3 regions of the Micromonospora sp. NBC_01740 genome follow, and region 3 is predicted to be linked to each of the others. Evidence: riboswitches for the same ligand, from Rfam matches in the RefSeq annotation. Region 3 holds a riboswitch; each other region holds the start of a gene.

Region 1 (7,340 bases), 2.3 Mb from region 3:
GCCTCGCTGGGCTGGTCGACGGTCACCGTCAGCCGGGGCGTGGGCGCGAAGACCATCACGTGCCCGCTCATCCGTCGTACCCGTTCATGCGCCCATCCTCCGCCGGTCGACACGTGCCGTGACCATCCACCAGCTGACCGTAGTGTGGTCGGCGGCCGGGCGTCCGGACTCCGGGCGGGATCGGCGCGGCGTTGCCAGGGCGCCCGGCATGCGCGACGATCGGGCGACCACCGACGCTGGGGAGACGGCGTGCTCAGGCGAAGTTCCTTCAGCTACACCGTCCAGGCGCGCTGCTCCCTCCCGGACGCCGCGGCGCTGCTCGCCGACCCCACCCGGCAGGAGGACCTGCACCCGCTGATCGTCCGGGTCCGCCGGGTGCCGCCCCGTCCTGGCGCGCGGGCCAGCTACGACATCACCGATCGACTGGCCGCCGGGCCGGTGCGCCTGCCGATCACCTACCGGGCCGACGTCCTCGTCGACGATGCCGACGAGATCGTCACCGTGGCCCGGCAGTGGCCTGCCACCACGGTGCGCAACCACACCCGGCTGCGGGCGGAGCCCGACGGCGTGGTCCGCATCGAGGTCGAGATCACCCTCGCCGCGCCTGCGCCGCTCTTCGGCTACGCGTTCCGCCAGGCCCGCGCCGCCCACCTCGGGCTGGCCGCCCGCCTCGCCACGGCCCTCGACACGGGCCCGCCCGGGTCGCCGGCCGACTGACCGCCGGACGGTCCCGGCCGCGGTGGCCGTCGCGCCCCCGGTGACCCGCGACGGGCGGGGCACCGGGGCGCGGGCGTCAGTAGACCGACAGGTGCACGTGGTTGGTGTGGTCGCTGGACGGGTCGCCGTTGGCCCCGCTGTACGACTTCCATCCGCTGCTGGGCAGCCAGATCTGCCTGTACCAGATCACGTAGAGCACGGCGAGCCGGTCGGCGTTGCGCACGAAGTACGCCGACACGTTGTTGCCGTACGTCCGGTCGCCGCCGGTGGCGTCGCCGCCGAAGCCGCCCTTCTGGGCCGCGAAGTCGCAGGCCCGGCCCTTCGGGTGTTCGCCCGAGCCGCCGGGGCGGTAGCAGGAGACGTAGCGGGTGAAGCCCGCCGCCTTGGCCTGGTTGAGCGCGTGCAGGGTGCGCGGGGTGATGCAGCCGTTGGCGGGGGTGGGGTCGTTGACGCTGCACGACTCGCGCGGCCAGGAGCCGTCGGAGTTGCGCGGGGCCGCCTTCGCCGTCTTGCTGGAGGTGCCGCCCGGCGAGGTGCCCGCCCCCGTGGACTGCTGCCGCTGTTGCTGCTGCTCGCGGTTGGCGACCGTCAGCGCCCGCTCGGCCTGTTCCTTGCGCTTGGCCATCACGGTGACCTGCTTGCGCTGCTCCCGGATCTCGCCGTCCAGGGCGAGCTTGGTGCGGGTGGCCTGGTCCCGGGTCTCCTGGAGTTCGCGCAGGGCCCGGTCCTCCTTGGCGGCCACCGCGTCGAGGGCGGCGGCGCGGTCCATGAAGCCGTCCGGCGAGCTGCTGTTGAGCAGGGCGGACGCCACGCTGAGCCGGCCGGTGCGGTAGGCCGCCCCCGCGATCTCGCCGACCTTGGCGGTGTGCGCGGCCAGCTCGACCTCGGTGGTCTTGAGCTGCGCGGCGAGCTGCTGTTGCCGCTTGGCCGACGTGTCGAGGGCGCGCTTGGCGTCGAGGTAGCCCTTGCTGGCGGCCTCCAACTGGGCCCGCAGGGCGGGGGTGCCGCCCTCCTCGTCCTGGCCGGGGGCCGCGGCGAGCAGGCCGGCCCGGGTGGCGGCCGCCGCCGGGGCGGCGGTGACCGGGGCCACCGCGGCGCCGAGGGCGAGCATCGTGGCGATCAGGGCCGCCGTCCGGGCGGCACGTCGTCGTACAGGTGCCATCACTGGCATTCACGTGTCCTTCCGTCAGCCGCCGACCGGGTTAGCTGACGGGTTCGGGACGGAAGATCCCTACCGCTGACGCGGATGCACCCCACGAACATGGTTCCCCGGTTCGCCCCGCCGGGCGATTAGGCGGCGGCCACCGCCGGCACCGGTGGGTGCCGCCTGGCGGAGGCCGAAGCCGAGCCTACCGGTGCCGGTGTGACTGATGCAGCGCAGGTGACGGAGGGTGTACGTCCACTAGCAGTCAAATCCGGCATAAGCGCACAATACTCTCCCAGATTTAAGGTTGTCCTCATTACCACTCAACCGACCCGCAGGCCCCGCGCGACGCTCCGGGCTCGATCTGCAACGTGGCGTGCTCGATGTGGAAGTCGTCGTGCAGCGCGGCCCGGGCGGCGCCCAGCACCGCGCCGACCTCCGCGCCGGGTGCCATGGTCAGGTGGGCCGAGGCCACCTCCATGCCGGAGGTGAGCGTCCAGACGTGCAGGTCGTGCACCTCGGCGACGCCGGGCACGGCGGCCAGCCGGTCGTGCACCGCGGTCACCTGGAGGTGCTCCGGCGCGGCCTGCACCAGGATGCGCAGCGCGGCCCGCCCGAGCCGCCAGGTGCGCGGCAGGATGAACACCCCGATCGCGACCGCCACCAGCGGGTCCGCCCACCACCAGCCGGTGGTGGCGATCAGCAGCGCGGCCCCGATCACGCCGAGTGACCCCAGCAGGTCGCCGAGCACCTCCAGGTACGCGCCGTGGACGTTGATGCTCTCCTTCGCCCCGGAGCGCAGCAGCGCGAAGGCGCCGATGTTGGCGAGCAGGCCGAGCACGGCGACCACCAGCATCGGGCCGGCCAGCACCTCCGGCGGGTCGCCGAAGCGGCGCACCGCCTCGATCACGACGTAGACCGCGACGCCGGAGAGCAGCATGGCGTTGGCCAGTGCGGCCAGCACCTCCAGCCGGTAGAGGCCGAAGGTGCGCTGCGGGTCGGCGCCCGCCCGCCGGGTGGCGGCGATCGCCGCGAGCGCCATGCCGATCCCGAGCACGTCGGTGAACATGTGCCCGGCATCGCTCAGCAGGGCCAGCGAGCCCGTGCGGAAGGCCGCCACCGCCTCCACCACCATGAGGCCGGCGAGCAGCCCGAACGCCGCCCAGAGCCGGCCCCGGTGGCGGTGCGCGGCATTCGCCACCGACCCGTGATGGTGGTCATGACCTGCGCCCACGCGCCCACCCTCCGTCAGGCGTCCGGATTCGCGTTCAATCTATGCTCACATCGCTATGTATGCAAGTAACGGCGGCTCAGCCGATCGGGTCGACGGTGGTCAGCCGCTGGGTGGCCCGGGACAGCGCCACGTAGAGCGTCCGCACCCCCGACCCCGGGTCGGCCCGGATCTCGCCCGGAGCGACGAGGACGACCCCGTCGTACTCCATGCCCTTGGCCTCCAGGCTGGTCACCACCTGCAAACGCGGCGCGCCGAGCCCGCCCAGCCAGCCGGCCACCTCGTCGCGGCGCGGCACCGGCGTGATCACCCCGACCGTGCCCTCGACCTCGGCGAGCAGCGCGTCGGCCGCCGCCACGACGGCGCTCTCCAGCTCCGCCGGCGGCACCGACAGCGCGACCGGGTCGACGCCGGTGGAGCGCACCGCCCGGGGCAGCGGCAGGTCCGGGTGCAGCCGGCGGATCTCGGCCGCCGCCACCGCGAAGATCTCCGCCGAGTTGCGGTAGTTCGTGGTGAGGGTGAAGTGGTGCCGCTTGCGCCGGCCCAACGCCTGGTCCCGGGCCCGGTTCAGCTCCTCCGGATCCCCCGTCCACGCCGTCTGCGCCGGATCGCCCACCACCGTCCACGAGGCCAGCCGGCCCCGCCGGCCGATCATGCGCCACTGCATCGGCGAGACGTCCTGCGACTCGTCGACCACCACGTGCGCGTACTCCCGGTAGTCGTCCGGGCGTTCCCGCGCCGCCTCGCGGGCGGCGCGCTGCCGGTCGGCGAAGGTGCTCAGCTCGCGGACCCCGCCGGCCAGCTGGAACGGGTCCCGCTTCGCCCGGGCGGGCTTCATCGGCTTGCCGAGCAGCGCGTCCAGCTCGTCGAGCAGCGCGATGTCGGCGATCGTCAGCCCGGCGGCGTCGAGGCTGCCGTACGCGTCGGTCAGCAGCCGGATCTCGGCGCGGGAGAGGATCCCCTCGGCGTAGCGGTGCAGCCGGTCCGGACGGGCCAGCCAGCCCAGCACGTGCCGGGGGTGCAGCCGGGGCCACCACGCCTTCAGGAACTCCCGGAACTCCGGCCGCTCGGCGATCTCGTCCTCGAACGCGCGCTGCTCGGGCAGCCGGCCCACGCCCAACCTGCGGGCCTGCGCCCACAGCGCCGCGAAGACCCCGTCGAAGCCGGCCCGGCGCACCTCGTTGCGGCGGGCGCCCCGGGGCATCGCCCGGTCCCGGATGCCGTCCAGCTCGCGGCGCTCCAGCCGGAGCAGCTCGCCCCGGTAGAGCAGGCGCAGCTCGGTCGGGCCGCCCGGCACCGCGTCCCGGGCCGCCCGCTCCAGCACCCGCCGCATCCGCAGCGAGCCCTTCACCGCCGCCACCGCCGGCGGATCGGTGCGGGTGGCGGTCAGGCCCGCGAAGAGCGTGCCCAGCGAGTGCAGGGTGGCGGTGTCCTCGCCGAGCGAGGGCAGCACCGAGGCGATGTACTCGACGAAGACCGAGGACGGGCCCACCACCAGGATGCCGCCGCCGGCGAACCGGCTGCGGTCGGAATAGAGCAGGTACGCGGCCCGGTGCAGGGCGACGGCCGTCTTCCCGGTGCCCGGGCCGCCGGACACGATCGTCACGCCCGAGCCGGGGGAGCGGATGGCCTCGTCCTGCTCCCGCTGGATGGTGGCGACGATGTCCCGCATGCCCCGGCCGGTGGCCTTCGACAGCGTGGCCAGCAGCGCGCCGTCGCCGACCACCGCCATGTCGGCGGGCGCGGCGACCGGATCGAGCAGGTCGTCCTCGATCCGGGTGACCCGCTCGGCGGAGGACTGGATCGTGCGTCGCCGCACCACGCCCAGCGGCTGCGCGGGAGTGGCCTGGTAGAAGGCGGCGGCGGCCGGGGCCCGCCAGTCGACCACCAGGGTGGAGGCGTCGTCGTCGCGGATGCCGAGCCGCCCGACGTGCAGCACCTGCCGGTCGAGCAGGTCCAGCCGGCCGAAGACCAGGCCCTCGTGCTCGGCGTCCAGCATGTGCCGCCGCCGTGCGGCGTGGAACACCATCGCGTCCCGTTCGACCAGCGCCCCGAAGTTGCCCACCCGGGCGAGCCGGTAGCCCTCCTTCTCGGCGCTGACCGCCGACCGGCGCAGCTCGGCCAGTCGGGCGTACACCCGGTCGAGATGCCGCTGCTCGACGGCGATCTCCTGTTCCAGGGTGGTCTGGTCGGTCACCGCTCGCTCCTCCTGACGTCGGCGGCGGGCGGCGCGAACCGTGCGAACCGCGCCAGGCCAACCGCAAGAGGGTACGGCCCGCACGCAACCAGCGGCGCCACCGGTGCGGGAAAGGAACCCGCGTCACGCCCGCAGGGGCCCCACCGGGCCCGGTTCAGCCCGTGTCGCGCTCTCCGCCGGGCCCGGTCCAGCCCGTGCCGCGCTCTCCGCCGGGCCCGGTCCAGTCCGCCCGGGCGGCGGCGGTGGCACCGGCCCCGGGGGCGGTGAGCACGCGACGGAGCACGCCGCCGAGCGCCGCGTTGACCTCGTCGGGGCGTTCCATCATCAGCATGTGTCCGGCACCCGGGCAGACGGTCAGCTCGGTCGCCGGCAGCGCGCCGGCGATCGACTCGGCGCAGGGCGGCGGGGTGAGCCGGTCCCGGTCGCCGACCAGGGCGGCGGCCGGCAGGTGGGCCAGCCCGGCGAGGGTGTCCAGCCGGTGCTGCGCCCCGATGGACGCGCGGAACCCGCCGATCGAGCGGAGGGTGGCGCGGGCCACCGCCGAGGTGACCAGGCGGATGTCGTGCGGGTCGCAGCGGTCGCCGAAGAGCATCCAGCGGATGCTGGGACGCAGCGCGCGCAGCAGCGCCCGGGGCGGTCGCCAGGCCCCGCACCGGGCCAGCACGCCGGCCCCGGTGGTCTCGGCGAGCCGGATCAGCCGGGCGATCCGGGGCGAGAGGCCGTACGCGGTGTGCGTGTGGCCCTCGGCGGTGGTGGAGACGAAGACCAGCCCGGCCGTCCGGGCGGCGAAGTGCGCGGGGTGGCGGTGCGCGTACTCCATGATCGTCATGCCGCCCATCGAGTGGCCGACCAGCACGACACGACCGGCCGGGGCCACCTCGTCCAGCACCGCGGCGAGGTCGTCGCCGAGCTGGGCCACGGTGGCGGTGGGCAGCGCCATGCAGCTCGACCGGCCGTGGCCGCGGGCGTCGTAGGTCACCACCCGCACCGCGTCGCCGAAGCGTTGCCGCAGGTCGGCGAGCTGCCGGTGCCAGGCCCGCCCGTCCAGCGTCCAGCCGTGCAGCAGCACGACGGTAACCTCGGCGTCGGCCGGTCCAACCGCCTCGACGTGCAGGCGTACGTCATCGGGAAGACGTACCTCGACGTGTTCCGGCATCGTCACCTCCCCAGGGCCGCACGGATCCGCAACACCGGGGATACCCGGTGGTAACACCGGCTACCCGTCATGAGACCACGGCAACCGTGTCGGTGAGAAGGTTCGCAACCCGCTCCGGGCGGCCGGCGGGCCCGCCAAGCTGAGGGCATGGGGTCGCCCCGGGCCGCGCTGGCCGAGCTGCTCGCCGGCAACCGCCGCTTCGTCAGCGGCCAGCCGGTGCACGGCCACGACGTCACCGCCGCCGCGGCGGCCTCGGGCGACCAGCAGCCGTACGCGGTACTGCTCGGCTGCATCGACTCGCGGGTGCCGCTGGAGGCGATCTTCGACCAGACCTTCGGCTCGATCTGCGTGATCCGCACCGGTGGGCACGTACTGGACCGGGCGGTGCTCGGCTCCATCGAGTACGTGGTCGGTGAGCTGGGCGTGCCGCTGGTGATGGTGCTCGGGCACGAACGGTGCGGCGCGGTGGCCTCCGCCGTGGACGCGTTGCGTGGCGGGCGGTCGCCGGGCGGCGCGCTGGCCCACCTCGTCGACCAGATCGCCCCGGCGGTGACCGAGGTGGGCGTCGACGACCCCCGGGTGCACCCGATGGCGGTCCGCCGGCACGTGCTCCGTACGGTCGCCGCCCTGCGCGCCGACGGCCGGCTCGCCGTCCCGGTCGCCGCCGGCCGCCTGACGGTGGTCGGCGCCCTCTACGACCTGACCACCGGCGAGGTGACCCTGCTGGAGCCGTAGAAGCCCCCCACCCCGGTTGATCATGAAGTTGTTGTCGCGACACGCCGGGGCGGAGCGCAACAACTTCATGATCAACGAGGGTGGAGGGGGCGGGAACGCGGAACCGCCCGCCGGGGGTGCCGGCGGGCGGTTCTGGTGTCGCGTGGGTGGGGAGGGTCAG
Region 2 (7,340 bases), 1.5 Mb from region 3:
CCCGTTCAGCCGCTCCAGCACCGGCACCCACGTCGAGCGCGCCGAGGACGTCGAGGCGGCGCTGAAGACCGCCTTCGAGGCCACCGGCCGGATCGACCACGTGGTGGTCACCGCCGGCATCCTGGAGAAGGGTCCCCTGTCCGAGATGGACCAGGAGACCATGGACCGGGTGCTCCAGGTCAACTTCGTGGGGCCGGTCATCGTGGCCCGTCAGTCGCTGCCCTACCTCCAGCAGACCAAGGGCCAGCTGCTGCTCTACACCTCCAGCTCCTACACCCGGGGCCGCGCCGACTACGCGCTCTACTCCTCCACCAAGGCGGCCCTGGTCAACCTCACCCAGGCGCTCTCCGACGAGTGGGCGGAGTTCGGCGTACGGGTCAACTGCGTCAACCCCGAGCGGACCGCGACGCCGATGCGCACCAAGGCGTTCGGCGAGGAGCCGGAGCACACCCTGCTCGCCGCCGAGACCGTGGCCCAGGCGTCGCTGGACGTGCTGATCTCGGACCTGACCGGCCAGGTCATCGACGTGCGTCGCGCGCCCGGCGAGGTGCCGGCCCAGCCGGGGCCGGCGCGGGCCGAGCGGGACGCCAGCCCGGCCGACGCCGGCTGACGCGGATTTCGGGCCACGGCGGGAAACGGAGCCGACATGCGTGGTGACCTGGTTCGGAAGCTGCTCGCCCGCGCGCTGGCCACCGGCCTGGCGGTGCTGGCGTTCCTCGTCGTCGCGCTGACCGGCGCGACCGGCTGGGGGCTGGGGCTGGCGGTGGCCGCCCTCGCGGCGACCACCTGGGAGCGGCGGGTGCGCCCGGGCGCCGACAACGCCGCCGAGACCACGCTGGTCGCGGCGGCGATCCTGGTCGGCTACGCCCGCCGCCTCGACGCCGGGTTCGACCCCGCGCTGGCCGTGACCGCGCTGGCCCTGCTGGGGCTGGTGCTGCTGGTCAACCCGCTCCGCGACGCCGGCGGCCTGGAGGTGCGCGCCGCGAACCTGCCGGTGCGCTCGTGGACGCCGCTGGTCGCCGCCCGCCTCGGCGACGCGCTGGCGGTGCTGCTCGCCCTGCTGGCGCTGGCGGCCGTCGCGGGCCTGCCCGCCGGTGTCGCGCTGACGACCGTCGCCCTGGTCGCCGCCGGTGCCGCGGCGGTCGGGCTGGACCTCGCCCGGCGCAAGTTCCGGCCGGGGGCCGGCGGCTCGGCGGTGTCCCGCGCGCTGCGCCGGCACCAGCCCGAGTTCCTGCTCCACTTCTCCGCGCCGCCCGGCTCGGAGTACCAGGTCACCATGTGGCTGCCGTACCTGGAGCGGATCGGCCGGCCGTTCCTGGTGATGGTGCGCGAGCCGGAGTTCCTGCCCCTGGTCGCCGCGGCCACCAGCGCGCCCGTGGTCTACTGCCCCACCACCAGGGCCATGGACGAGGCGCTGGTGCCGAGTCTGCGGGTGGCGTTCTACGTCAACCACGGCGCGAAGAACAGCCACTGCATCCGCTACACCCAGCTGACCCACGTCCAGCTGCACCACGGCGACAGCGACAAGGCCCCCAGCGCCAACCCGGTCTCGGCGATCTTCGACCGGATCTTCGTCGCCGGCCAGGCCGCCATCGACCGGTACGCCCGCGCCGGGGTGGACATCCCGGCGGAGAAGTTCGTCGTCGTCGGCCGCCCGCAGGTCGAGTCGATCGAGGTACGCCCGGAGCCGGCGCACGGGCGGGCCAACCCGACCGTGCTCTACACGCCGACCTGGACGGGGCACAACGCGGACGCGAACTACTGCTCCCTGCCGGTGGCCGAGACGCTGCTGCGCCGGCTGCTCGACCGGGGCGCGACGGTGATCCTGCGGGCCCACCCGTACACCTCGCAGAACCCGGCCTCCGCCCGGCAGCTGGGCCGGCTCACCGAACTGCTGGCCGCGGACCGGGCCCGCAGCGGCCGGCAGCACGTCTTCGGGGCCGCCGCCAGCCGGGAGCTGACCCTGACCGAGTGCGTGAACCGCTCGGACGCGCTGGTCTCCGACGTGTCCGGGGTGATCTCCGACTACCTCTACTCCGGCAAGCCGTACGCGGTGACCGACATGGTGGACTCCGGCGACCGGTTCCCCGAGCAGTTCCCGCTCGCCGGGTCGGGCTACGTGCTGCGGCGCGACATGGCGAACGTGGACGAGGTGCTGACCGCGCTGCTGGACACCGATCCGCTGGCCTCGGCGCGGTGGGTCACCCGGAGCCGCTACCTGGGCGACTTCCCCGCCGAGTCGTACGCCGAGGCGTTCCTGGAGGCCGCACGGCGCCAGCTCGACGAGGGCTGGAAGACGCCCGCCCCGCGCACGGGCGGCGCGACCGGCCTGCCGCTCGACCCGGACGAGGCGACCCTCTCCCCCGCCACCTGACGCACCGTTCGGGAGGCACACCGGTCGCGACGGCGGATCTCCGGGTCGGGCCGTTCGCGGGGCACCGTCAGCGGTACGGCTCGACGAGGTCCAGGACCGCTTCGGGGGCCTCGACGTGGGCGTTGTGCCCGAGGCCGGGCAGGGTGGCGACCGGCACCCCCAGCTCCGTGAGCTGGGCGTCGGTGACCATGGGGTCGTGCTCGCCGCGGGCCAGCAGCACGGGCACGTCGGTCGCCGCCAGCAGGGCGGGCAGGTCCGGCGCGCCCACGCCGAACGCGGCCGGGTCCATCGCCAGCCGCCAGCGGCCGTCGACCTGCCGCAGCCCCGCCTCCACGACGGGGTGCTCCGGGGCGAAGAGCCCGGTCAGGCCGGCCACCCGCAGGTAGCGGCGGGCCGCCTCGTCCCGGCTGGCGAACCAGGTCACCGGCCGGGCCGCCAGCTCACCCGCCTTGGCCAGCTCCGCCGGCGACCAGACGGCCTTGATGCCGAGCCCGACGACGGCGTCGACGGGCAGCCCGGCGCCCCGGGCGGCCAGCGCCAGCCCGACCACCCCGCCGAGGGAGTGCCCCAGCACGACGAGCCGGTCCCCCGCCGCGAGCCCCGCGCCGATCCGCGCGGCCAGCCCCGGGAAGGAGTACTCCGGCAACGGCGGCGACCAGCCGTGGCCGGCGAGGTCGGGCGCCAGCCACCGCCCCGCCCACCGACGCTCCAGCAGCGGCGCCCAGGGCAGCCACACGTCGCCGGTCGCGCCCATGCCGTGCAGCAGCAGAAGCACCCGCCGGCCGTCCCGCTCACCCGACTCATCGACCATGGGCGCAGTGTGCCACCCGTCGGACGCCGCGGGCGAGGGCCGTGACCCGGACACGACATCGGGCGCCGACCCCCCGGGTGGGGAGCCGACGCCCGACGGCGTCGCTCAGGCGGAGTAGCCGCGGGTGGCGGCCCAGTTCGCCAGGGCGATGGTGCTGATCCAGTACGACGCGGTCGCCGGGTTCGCCGAGTCGGCGATCTTCACCAGCCGCCCCTCGTCCTGGTAGCCGACCACCGCGATGTAGTGGCCGCCGGGGAAGGAGTGCCAGCCGCCGTCGGTGTCCGTGGCGCTGCCGGCGACGTTGACCACGACGCCCCGCCCGTCGGTGATGGCCGCGACGACGTCGGCCTGGAGCCGGTCCATCTGGGCCGGGGTGGCGGCGCCACCGGGGATCATCCGGGTCCGGTACGGGTCGCCCTTCACCACCGCGTTCAGCACGCGGGTGGTGTCCTGGGCCGAGTCGGTGCCCATCTGGTCGGTGCCCAGCTGGGCACCGAGGGCGTCCTGGCTGCGCGCGATGCCGGCGGCGCTGAGGGCGTGCCGGACGGCCGCCGGACCACAGTTGTAGAAGGTGGTCTGGGCCTGGTAGTCGTAGTCCAGGCTCTTGGCGGCCGGAGGCTTCGGCGGCTCCGGCTTGCGGGTCAGGTCCGGGTCCGGGGCGGCGCTGGACGCGCTGGCCGACGGGGCGGCGCTGGACGCGGCCGGGGCGGCGCTGGACGGGGCGGGCGCGACCCGGGCCTGGCTGCGCGAGGCCGACGCGTCGTCCCGCAGTTCGGTCGCGGCCACCGGGGCCTGCGCGGCGGCGGGGGCCTCGTCGGTTCCGGCCAGCAGCGCGCCCGTGCCTGACGCCAGCACGAGCGCCGCGGCGGACGCGGCGGCCAGTTGGTACGGACGCTCGGACGTGAGGCGACGCAGCTGTCGCTTGAGGTGGTGCTTCACGGTTTCCTCCACGGGCTCGGGGTGAGCGGCCGTCGGTCCGCGCCGAGGGCAGGGCGGACCGACCGCGCGGACGGGCGTCCGGGCGGGTGGTGGGCCACTCAGGGGATGCGCCCGGGACGCCGGGCGACGGACGGTGACCGGTGGGTCAGCTCATGACCTGCGGGCGGACGAGCGCGGTCACCGCGGCGCCGTGGAGACGGCGGCACAACCGAGGGGTGTACGGGTGTGGCATGACGATGGAACTCCTTCCGACACCGCCGACCGGGTTAGCTGACGGATTCGGGCGGGAAGAACGCCCTACCACGGGCCCACGGCCCACGGATTCACCCCAACGAGCACTGGGTCCCCGGTTCGTCGTTCACGATTAGGCGGGTCGGCGCGGCGTCGCCTCTGGCGATCGGGTACCGCACCGGACGCGCCGACATTACTGGCCGGTCCGCGCCCTGCCAACCCCGTCCCACCTGCCTAAACCTTGATCGGCAGACAATTTTTGCGGGCACTTCGCCACTGACGCGACTCAATGGGACGACCGTTTCTGCGCGCACCTCCGGGCGACAACGGGACAAGTGGCGGACATCGGCGCCGAAACCCCGGCAGGAATCGACCGGGCCGCGCCCGATGACCGGTTCGCCGACGTGGTGACCGGCGTCACCGAAACGGCCGGGATTTCGTCGGCGGACACTCCGGTCGCCGGGGCGCTCAGCGCGAGTCGGCGTACGTCGGTCGGTGGTCGTCCTGCGGGCCGGCGGCCCGGGGGCGCGGCACGGCGCTGCCCCGATCCCCCGGCGTCGCCCCGGGGCCGCCGGGGTCCTGCCCGGCGCCGTCCCCGTCCCGCGGCGTCCGGACCGGCCTGCGCGGGGTGAGCAGCCGCATCATCGGCGTCTCGACGAGACGGTGCAACAGGCCGGCCAGGGCCAGGTTGACCAGCAGGAAGCCGAGCACCACCGCCAGCCCCGACCAGCCGGTGAAGCCGACGCCCCAGTCGCCGGTGAGCCGCAGGACGGTGATCATCACGAGGACGTGCACCAGATAGAAGGCGAAGGAGACCTCGCCCAGCCAGATCATCGGCCGGGACCGCCACGGCGAGCGCCGCCCGCGCACGTCCGCGTCCGCCGCCGCGGCGATGACCAGGATGTACGCGACCGAGAGCAGCGCCGCCCACAGTTCGGCGCGGACCCACTGCGCGGCGACCACCCAGGTCGCCACGAAGAGCAGGCTGGCCAGCGGCAGGCCCGGCCCGCGCCACCGGCCACGCCGCATCAGCTCGGCGGCGGCGACGCCCATCCAGAACTCCAGCGACCGCACCGGCGGGAAGATCTGGGTGAACCACCAGCGGCTCTCCTCGGGCACCAGCGCCTGGGCCGGCCAGAGCGCCAGGATGAGCAGCGGCACCGCGACCACGACGGCCCACAGGGCCCACGGTCGGGCCCGGCGGATCAGCGGCAGCGCCAACGGCAGGCAGAGGTAGAAGAAGAACTCGCAGGACAGCGACCAGCTGACCGTGTTGATGCTGTAGAAGTGGCCCGGCCGCGGGTCCCACGCCTGGAGGAGGAACAGGTTCTCCACCGCGACGAACCGGTCCACGGGGTCGGCGAACCAGGCCGCGACCGCCAGGGCCGCCACCCACAGCACCACGTGGCTCGGCCAGATCTTGGCCACCCGGCGCCGCCAGAACGCCCGACGGGTGTCGGTGGGTCGGGCCGACCAGACCAGCACGAAGCCGCTGAGGATGAAGAAGAACTGCACGCCCGACAGCCCGAGTGCGAAGGCCCAGTCCACGACGGCCTTCTGGCCGGGCTCGGCGATGATGCCCATCGTCGCGACGTGGAACCCGAAGACGAGCAGGGCGGCGACCCAGCGCAGCCCGGTCAGCGACGGCAGGCGGCTGGCCGGGGACGCGGGCCGGGCGGCGGGCGCGACGGTCGCGGCGTCGTTCATGCCGGCATCCCGACGATCCGCAGGGTCACCAGCACGTACGTCTCCTCCTCGACCCCGTCCTCAGGCGCCCCCGAGGGGCCCGTGGCGGTCCGCCGGTCGGCGCCGCCCCGCCGGGCACCCTACCCGCCGGGCCTGAGGCTCTGTTCCGTCCCGTCCGCGAGTGCCCGTTCTGTCCCGTGGGGGAGTCCCGTTCCTCCCGTCCCTCCGTGACCGTTGCGTCCCCATCCGTGACGGCGGTGGCGGGCATCCGGGTTCCGGCCGATCGGGTGGCTAGTATTCCCAGACCCGGAGGTGACGAGAGGCGGGCGAATGCACCAGCGAATCCTGATGCGGGCGAAGAAGGGCCCGTTCGACGTCTACTCGCCGGAGGAGACGCACGAGCGGAACTGGATCGGCGACAACAACGGCAACCTCGTCTTCAGCCACGCCGCCCACAAGCTCCTGCGCACCGCCACCGCCGAGATCACCTCGACCGAGTTCAGGATCGACCCGCGCGACGCCGACATGATCAACGAGCGGTACGACGTCTACGTCGTACCGCTCGCCAACGCCTTCCGCCGCAGCTACGCCCACCGCGTCGAGGCCATGACGAAGCTCATCGAGCAGCTGAAGATCCCGGTGGTGGTGCTCGGGGTGGGCGTACAGACCGACATCAACGGCGACCGGGAGTACCTCCGCCCGATCGACGACGTCGTGACCCGGTTCGTACGGGCGGTCCTCGACCGCTCGCACAGCATCGGCGTACGCGGCGAGATCACCCGTGACTACCTGCGCACACTGGGCTTCTCGGCCGTCGACGTGATCGGCTGCCCGTCGATGTTCCTGCACGGCGACAGCCTGCGGGTGGAGAAGAGGAAGGCGTCCCTGTCGCCCGACGACAGGCTCGCGCTCACCGTCTCCCCGTACGTCACGTCGATGGCGGAGATCATCGCCCGGCACCACGAGCGGTACCCGAACCTGCGCTACCTGCCGCAGGACCTCAAGACGCTCGGCACGCTCCTCTACGGCGACGCCCCCGGGGACCGGGGCAGGACCAGCAAGATCCCGATCCACACCTCGCACCCGCTGTTCACCGAGGACAAGGTGCGGATGTTCGTCGACCCCTGGACCTGGATGGACTACCTCTCCGGATTCGAGTTCGCGTTCGGCACCCGGATCCACGGCACCATCACCGCGCTGATCGCCGGCACGCCCGGCTACCTCTTCGCGCACGACTCGCGCACCCTGGAACTCGCCCGGTACTTCGAGATCCCGCACCGGGTCATGAAGGACGTGCCG
Region 3 (7,340 bases):
CCGACCATCGCCACCACCCGACCCTCGTCCTGGAGCCGCCGCACGACGTCGACCTTGTCGGCGGGCAGCACCTCGGCGACCACCTCGTCGATGCCCAACTCGGCGGCCACCGCGTGGGCGACGGTGGTGTTGTCGCCGGTCAGCAGCACCGGCGTCAGGCCGAGCGCGCGCAGCTGTGCGATCGCCGCCCGGCTCGTCGGTCGGACCACGTCGGCCACCGCGAGGACCCCGCGGGCCCGACCGTCCCAGCCGGCCAGCACCGCCGTCCGTCCCTGGGCCTCCGCCGTGGCCGCCGCCCGCGCGACCTCCTCCGGTACGTCGAGGCCGTGCTCGCGCAGCAGTCGGGGCCGACCGATCAGCATCTCCCGACCGTCGACCGTCCCGCTCACGCCGAGCCCCTCGGCGTTGACGAAGCCGGTCACCGGCGGCAGCGTGCCCGCCTCGGCCGCCCCGGCGGCGACGGCCCGGGCGATCGGGTGCTCGGACGCGGACTCCAGCGCCCCGGCGAGCCGCAGCAGCTCCGCACGGTCCTCGCCGGCCGCCGGGACCACGTCCACAAGCGTCATCCGACCGGTGGTGACGGTGCCGGTCTTGTCCAGCACGACCGTGTCGACCTGCTTCGTGGACTCCAGCACCTCCGGCCCCTTGATCAGGACGCCGAGCTGCGCGCCCCGGCCGGTGCCGACCAGCAGGGCGGTCGGCGTGGCCAGCCCGAGGGCGCACGGGCAGGCGATGATCAGCACCGCCACGGCGGCGGTGAACGCGGCGGTGCCGCCCGACCCGTTGCCGAGCCACCAGCCGAGGGTGCCCACCGCGAGGGCGATCACGATCGGCACGAAGACGCCGGAGATCCGGTCGGCCAGCCGCTGCACCGCCGCCTTGCCGGTCTGCGCCTGCTCGACCAGCCGGGCCATCTGGGCCAGTTGGGTGTCGCCGCCGATGCGGGTGGCGGTGACCACCAGCCGGCCGCCCGCGTTGACGGTCGCGCCGACCACGGGCTCGCCCGGGCCGACCTCGACCGGGACGGACTCGCCGGTGAGCATGCTGGCGTCGACCGCCGAGGTGCCCTCGTCGACCACGCCGTCCGTGGCGATCTTCTCACCGGGCCGCACGACGAACCGGTCCCCCACCACGAGCTGGTCCACCGGGATCCGGGTCTCCGTGCCGCCGCGCAGCACCGCGACGTCCTTGGCGCCGAGTTCGAGCAGGGCCCGCAGGGCCGCGCCGGCGGTCCGCTTCGCCCGCGCCTCGAAGTAGCGGCCGGCGAGGATGAACACGGTCACCCCGGCCGCCGCCTCCAGGTAGATGTTGCCGGCGCCGTCGGATCGGTTGATGGCGAGACTGAACGGGTGGGTCATCCCCGGCGTACCGGCGGTGCCGAGGAAGAGCGCCCAGACCGACCAGCCGAACGCCGCCAGGGTGCCGAGCGAGACCAGGGTGTCCATGGTCGCCGCTCCGTGCCGCAGGTTGATGAAGGCCGCCCGGTGGAAGGGCAGCCCGCCGTAGGCCACGACCGGGGCGGCCAGGGTGAGCGACAGCCACTGCCAGAAGTCGAACTGCCAGGCGGGCACCATCGCCAGCACGATCACCGGCACGGTGAGCACGGCCGAGACCCACAGCCGGGTACGCAGGCCGCGCAGCTCGTCCACCGGCTCGGCGGCCGGTTCGCCGCCGGCGGGCGTGGGCGGGGGCGGCAGGGCCGCCGTGTAGCCGGTCTTCTCCACCGTGGCGATCAGCTCGTCCGGGGTGACCTCGTCGGCGTACCGGACGGTGGCCTTCTCCGTGGCGTAGTTGACGGTGGCGGTCACCCCGTCCATCCGGTTCAGCTTCTTCTCGATCCGGGCCGCGCAGGAGGCGCAGGTCATACCGCCGATCGCCAGCTCGATCTGGTTCGGCGCCGTCAGCAAGGGCTTGGTGGTCATCATGCTTCCCGTCAGTCGTGCCCGTGACCGGGGACGCCGTGGCCGGCGCCGGCGGTCGGGGAGCTCGTGGCGGCGGGCGTGCCCGCCGTCGGGGAGCTGGTCGCCGCCGGGACACCCGGCGCGGTCGGAGGGCTGCCGGCGACGATGGTGAACTCGGCGGTACGCACCACGCCGCCGTGCTTGAAGTCCAGGTAGAGGCGGTAGGCGCCGGCCGACGGCATCTCCGCCGAGAAGCTCACCTCGGGGCCGGGCCGCGTCCGCCCGTCGCCCGGCTCGCCGTGCGGGTGCACGTGCAGGTAAGCCAGGTCGCCCTGGCGCAGCGCCACCAGGTGGCCGTACGCGCCCAGGTAGGGCTCCAGGTCGGTGACCGGGGCGCCGGCGCGGCTCACGGTCAGGGTCAGCTCGGCGGTGCGGCCGGGCTCCGGGGCGCCGGCGAGCGTCACCGTGTAGCCGTCGACCGTGGTGCTGGTCGCCGGGGCGGGCAGGGGCCGCCCGGTCAGCGCGCCGGGGACGGTCACGTCGACGCCGAGCGTCAGCGCCTCGCCCCCCGTCGGGGTGAAGTCGGCGAACGCCCGCCAGACGCCGGGCCCGGCGAGCGGCGAGTCGACCCGCCAGGTGCCGTCCGGCGCCATCTCGGGGTGCACGTGCCGGAAACCGGAGAGGTCGCGGCGGGCCACGATCAGGTGCATGCGCTTGTCGTGCGCCACGTCGTACGCGGTCACCGCCCCGCCGTCCGGGCCGGTGACCTGGAAGGCGAACTGCCCGGCCGGGGCGTCCACCGGGCGCAGGGTGTAGCCGCGGTCGGAGACGAGCAGGCCGCCGGGCAGGTGCGCCGCCGCGCCGTTGTCGCCCCCGTGTCCGGCTCCGCCGTCCTCGCCGTGCCCCCCGCCGGCCTCGTGCGGGGCCTCGGCGGGCGGCGCCACGGGGTCGGCCACCCGGCCGACCCCGTACGTCGCGCCGAACACCACCGCGAGGCCGAGGGCGAAACCGCTCAGCTTCGTCGCCGTGTTCATGGTGTGCCTCGTTTTCCCCGTGCCCGATCTCAGGCGCCGACGAGGTCGTAACCGGCCTCGTCGACGGCGGAGCGCACGGTGTCGGTTTCCAACGGGCCCTCGCTGGTGACGGTGACCCGACCGGCGGCGACGTCGACCTGGACGTCGCTGACGCCCTGGATCGCGCCGACCTCGGTGCTGACCGCGGTGGCGCAGTGCCCGCAGGTCATGCCCTGCACCTGGTACGTCGTGGTGATCATCGAACTCTCCTCTCGCCGCCCCCAGCCTATACCCCCCAGGGGTACATCGGAGGCGGACCGGTGCCCGTGCCTTGTACCGGTACCCGGTGGGGGTATCCCGGCCAGGAACGAACGTACCATACCCCCGAGGGGTACGGTATCCTCGACCCCATGACCACACCGACGCCCACCCCGACCAGGGGTTACACCGCCAGCAAGGATCAGCTGCTCGCGCGGCTGCGCCGCGTCGAGGGGCAGGTCCGTGGCATCGAGAAGATGGTCGACGAGGATCGCTACTGCATCGACGTGCTCACCCAGATCTCCGCGATCCAGGCCGCTCTGGACAAGGTCGCGCTGGGCCTGCTCGACGGGCACGCCCGGCACTGCATGCGCGAGGGCGCGGCCGAGGGCCGCGCCGACGAGATGGCCACCGAGATGATGGCCGCCGTCGGCCGCCTGATGAAGCGCGGCTGACCCGTCCCGGCACCCGCCCCCGGCGAGGCGCGGCCCCACGGCGACGCCACACCTCCGACGCCACACCTCCGACACCACCCGCACGACCTGCGCCCGGATGCCGGGGTGGCTACCATTCGGCCGGTGGCCCTCCGGATTCCGCACCGCCCGCCCCGCGCGCCCCGCCGGGCGGCGGCACCGCCCGCCCGCGACCGGACGGGGGCCCAGGACCGCGGTACGTGACCGCACCGCCACGCGGAAGCGATCCCCGTCCCGGCCACGCGGCGACGGGTGAACCGACCGGCCCCGCCGGCACGTACCCCGCCCTGGATTCGTAGGGAGACACTCGATGGGCGCCGACCACACCCGTCCCGCTCCGTCCGCCCCGCCGAGGGTGCGGCGGATCCTCGTCGCGACGGTGGTGCCCCTCTTCGTCGCCACGCTGATCGCCGCCCTGGTGCTGTGGCCGTGGGACGCGCCCGACCCGGCGACCGGCACCGATGCGCCCCGCTACCACGGCACGGTGACCCGGGTGGTGACGGAGCCGTGCCCGCCCGCCCCGGAGACCCCGGAGGGGAGCCCCGACGCGCCACAGGGCCCCTGCGGCACGGTCACCGTACGGGTGCAGGACGGCCCCGACGCCGGCCAGCAGGTGGAGACGCCGGTGCCCGCGGGCCCCGGCGCGCCGACCGTCGCCGTGGACGACGAGATCATCCTGGTCGAGCTCACCGACCCCGCCGACCCCACGGCCAGCACCTACAACATCGCCGAGCACCAGCGCGGCAAGCCGCTGGTCTGGCTGGTGGCGCTCTTCGCGGCCGCCATCGTCGCCTTCGGGCGGTGGCGTGGGCTGGCCGCGCTGGGCGGCCTGGCGGCGAGCTTCGCCATCCTGCTGACCTTCGTGCTGCCGGGCATCAGCGCCGGGAACCCGCCCCTGCTGGTCGCGGTCGTCGGCGCCGCTCTGATCATGTTCGTGGTGCTCTACCTGACCCACGGCGTGACGGCGCAGACCTCGGTCGCCGTGCTCGGCACGCTGGGCAGCCTGGTGCTGACCGGTGTCCTCGGCACGATCGCCACCGCCGCGACCCACCTGACCGGGTTCGGCTCCGAGGACGCCACCACGCTGTCGATGTACCAGGCCGACGTCGACCTGCACGGGCTGCTGCTGGCCGGGATCATCATCGGCTCCCTCGGCGTGCTGGACGACGTCACGGTGACCCAGGCCGCCACGGTCACCGAGCTGGCGCACGCCAACCCCGGGCTGTCCCGGACGCAGCTCTACCGGGCGGCGACCCGGGTCGGCCGGGCGCACATCGCCTCGACGGTGAACACCATCGTGCTGGCGTACGCCGGCGCCTCGCTGCCGGTGCTGCTCCTGCTGACCGCCGACTCGCGGGCGGTGACCCAACTTCTCACCAGCGAGTTCCTCGCCCAGGAGATCGTCCGCAGCGCGGTCGCCACCCTGGGTCTGATCGCCGCCGTGCCGCTGACCACCGCGCTGGCGGCCCTGGTGACCACGGCCGGCCGACGCGGCGGGGACGCGACCGACCGCGCCGCCACCGCGCCCGCGCCGACGCCCCGGCCGGCCACCGACCGGTCCGAGGCGCTGGAGGCCCTCAGCGGGCCGCGCGGGGACACGCCGTCCGCCGCTCCCGCCGGATGGCCCGATGGGCACAGAAGTACGGACACCGCATGGTGACGCTCCTCAGCGTGACCGAACAGGACGTTCGTCCTGATAAATGCGTCACTGGTCACCGTCCGCCATTACGAAATAACGCATTTAGTCGGCTTAGGGACGTAGATCCCCGGGAGCGTTCTCGGGTAACCTCGCTGCCGGTCACCGCCGAAGGCGCGCAGCGGCGCCTGCGGTGCCGCCGCCCAATCGCCGCGAGGCGAACCGGGGACCCAGGTACGTGGGGTGAATCCGCGACAGCGGTAGGGGCCACTTCCGCCCCGAACCCGTCAGCTAACCCGGTCGGCGGTCGACGGAAGGGAAAACTGTGACGGCACCCCTACGCCGCTGGCTGACGCCCGTGGTGGCCGTACTCGCCGCTCTGGCGGTCTTCGCCGGGCCTCTCCCGGCGGCGGCCGCGCCCACCCCGCCCAAGCCCTCCGGGCACGGGGACGACGAGCCCAAGCTGCTCGACGACCTCATCGAGGCCCGGAACCGGTCCTACGTGCAGGCCAAGGCGAAGCTGGCGAAGTCGAAGAAGCGCCAGCTCGAACTGGCCCTGGAGGTCTCCCGGGCGCAGGCCGAACTGAACGCGCTGGCTCCCCAGGTCAGCCAGATCGCCGCCCAGTCCTACCGCACCGGGCGGATCGGCGCGGTGTCCATGCTGCTGGACACCGCCAGCCCCGACTCGTTCGTCAAGCGCGCCGCCGCCCTCGACGAGCTCAACCTGGTCAACTCCAAGAAGCTCGCCGAGGTGAACGCGGTCAAGGACCGCGCCGAGCAGGCCAAGCTGGCGCTCGACACCGAGGTCCGCGAACAGCAGAAGCTGACGAACGAGATGGCGCGCGGCAAGCGGGAGGCGGAGAAGGCGCTCGCGCTGGTCGGCGGCAGAGGGCTGACCAGCGGCAAGGTGGTCGCCACCTCGCCGGTGGCGAAGATCGCGCCGGGGCGGGCGGCCGACGGCGACTGGACGCCGCTGTCACCCACCGAGGCCGACCCCACCACCTCCGGCCGTATCACCGCGCGCACCCTGCACATGTACAAGGAGGTCAAGCGGGCCGGCTTCAACCGGTTCGTCGGCTGTTACCGCCCCGGCGGGCCCTACGAGCACCCGAAGGGCCGGGCCTGCGACTGGTCGCTGCAGAAGAGCGGCTTCTCCCCCTGGCACAACGACGACACCTACATGTACGGCAACAACCTGACCGCGTTCCTGGTCCGCAACGCCGACCGGCTCGGCGTCTACTACGTGATCTGGAACAGACAGATCTGGTTCCCGGCGACGGGCTGGAGCTCCTACAGCGGTCCGTCGAACCACACCGACCACGTCCACGTGTCCCTCTGGTAGACACGCACGCGCGCGGCACAGCCGAGAGCGCGGACAGGGCCGCCCCGCCGAACGCGGGGCGGCCCTGTCTCGTCGTACGGACCCGCCCGCCAGGGCGGTGACGGGCGGGCGGTGGGTGGGTGGTTGTTCAGGCGAGCGCGGCGCTGGCCGCCGCCTCCGGCGCGTCGGCCGCAGCGGCGGGCACCTCGGCCACCGTCCGCACCTCGCCGGCGGTCAGCCGGTACGACATGCCGACCACCCCGCAACGGCCGGCGGCCACCTCCGCGGCGAGGACGGCGGAGCGGCCCAGCATCGCCTCGACGGTGTGCGCGATGTGGATGTCGACGATCCCGTCGATGTCGTCCACGCCCTCGGCGGCGGCCCGGCGCAGGCTGGGCACCACGGCGTCCACCACGGCGCACAGGTGCCCGACCGGCGGGGTGCCGGTGGCGGCCGCCGTACGCGCCGCCTGGACGGCCCCGCAGGAGTCGTGCCCGAGCACCACCACCAGCGGCGTGCCCAGGACCGTGACGGCGTACTCCACGCTGCCCAGCACCTCGGGACCGATGGTGTGCCCGGCGGTGCGGACCACGAAGAGGTCACCGAGGCCGCGGTCGAAGATGATCTCGGCGGCGAGCCGGGAGTCGGAGCAACCGACGATCACCGCGAAGGGGTGCTGCCCGTCGGCGACCGCGGCGCGGTGCCCGGCGTCCTGGTTGGGGTGGCGCGGGGCGCCGG

Evidence for each region. Region 3 has a riboswitch for cyclic di-AMP ahead of OG989_RS10025 (coiled-coil domain-containing protein). Riboswitches for the same ligand answer to the same signal wherever they lie in the genome.
Region 1: another riboswitch for cyclic di-AMP. It lies ahead of OG989_RS30840 (coiled-coil domain-containing protein); the one in region 3 lies ahead of OG989_RS10025 (coiled-coil domain-containing protein).
Region 2: another riboswitch for cyclic di-AMP. It lies ahead of OG989_RS16855 (C39 family peptidase); the one in region 3 lies ahead of OG989_RS10025 (coiled-coil domain-containing protein).

What each region holds. Positions count from the first base shown of each region.
Region 1 covers NZ_CP109150.1:7,076,137-7,083,476, reverse strand. Annotated here, with positions in the region: gene OG989_RS30850 (1-phosphofructokinase family hexose kinase) at 1-71, opposite strand, end outside; gene OG989_RS30845 (SRPBCC family protein) at 250-717, shown strand; gene OG989_RS30840 (coiled-coil domain-containing protein) at 794-1,879, opposite strand; cyclic di-AMP (ydaO/yuaA leader) riboswitch at 1,893-2,024, opposite strand; gene OG989_RS30835 (cation diffusion facilitator family transporter) at 2,178-3,095, opposite strand; gene OG989_RS30830 (HelD family protein) at 3,172-5,289, opposite strand; partial or broken gene OG989_RS30825 (alpha/beta fold hydrolase) at 5,540-6,445, opposite strand; gene OG989_RS30820 (carbonic anhydrase) at 6,593-7,180, shown strand; gene OG989_RS30815 (hypothetical protein) at 7,337-7,340, opposite strand, start outside.
Region 2 covers NZ_CP109150.1:3,611,919-3,619,258, reverse strand. Annotated here, with positions in the region: gene OG989_RS16870 (bifunctional cytidylyltransferase/SDR family oxidoreductase) at 1-610, shown strand, start outside; gene OG989_RS16865 (CDP-glycerol glycerophosphotransferase family protein) at 647-2,374, shown strand; gene OG989_RS16860 (alpha/beta fold hydrolase) at 2,442-3,185, opposite strand; gene OG989_RS16855 (C39 family peptidase) at 3,291-4,136, opposite strand; cyclic di-AMP (ydaO/yuaA leader) riboswitch at 4,365-4,505, opposite strand; gene OG989_RS16850 (acyltransferase family protein) at 4,824-6,062, opposite strand; gene OG989_RS16845 (polysaccharide pyruvyl transferase family protein) at 6,372-7,340, shown strand, end outside.
Region 3 covers NZ_CP109150.1:2,079,073-2,086,412, reverse strand. Annotated here, with positions in the region: gene OG989_RS10050 (heavy metal translocating P-type ATPase) at 1-1,925, opposite strand, end outside; gene OG989_RS10045 (hypothetical protein) at 1,934-2,935, opposite strand; gene OG989_RS10040 (heavy-metal-associated domain-containing protein) at 2,965-3,174, opposite strand; gene OG989_RS10035 (metal-sensitive transcriptional regulator) at 3,325-3,627, shown strand; gene OG989_RS10030 (YibE/F family protein) at 3,956-5,305, shown strand; cyclic di-AMP (ydaO/yuaA leader) riboswitch at 5,472-5,603, shown strand; gene OG989_RS10025 (coiled-coil domain-containing protein) at 5,607-6,623, shown strand; gene OG989_RS10020 (carbonic anhydrase) at 6,751-7,340, opposite strand, start outside.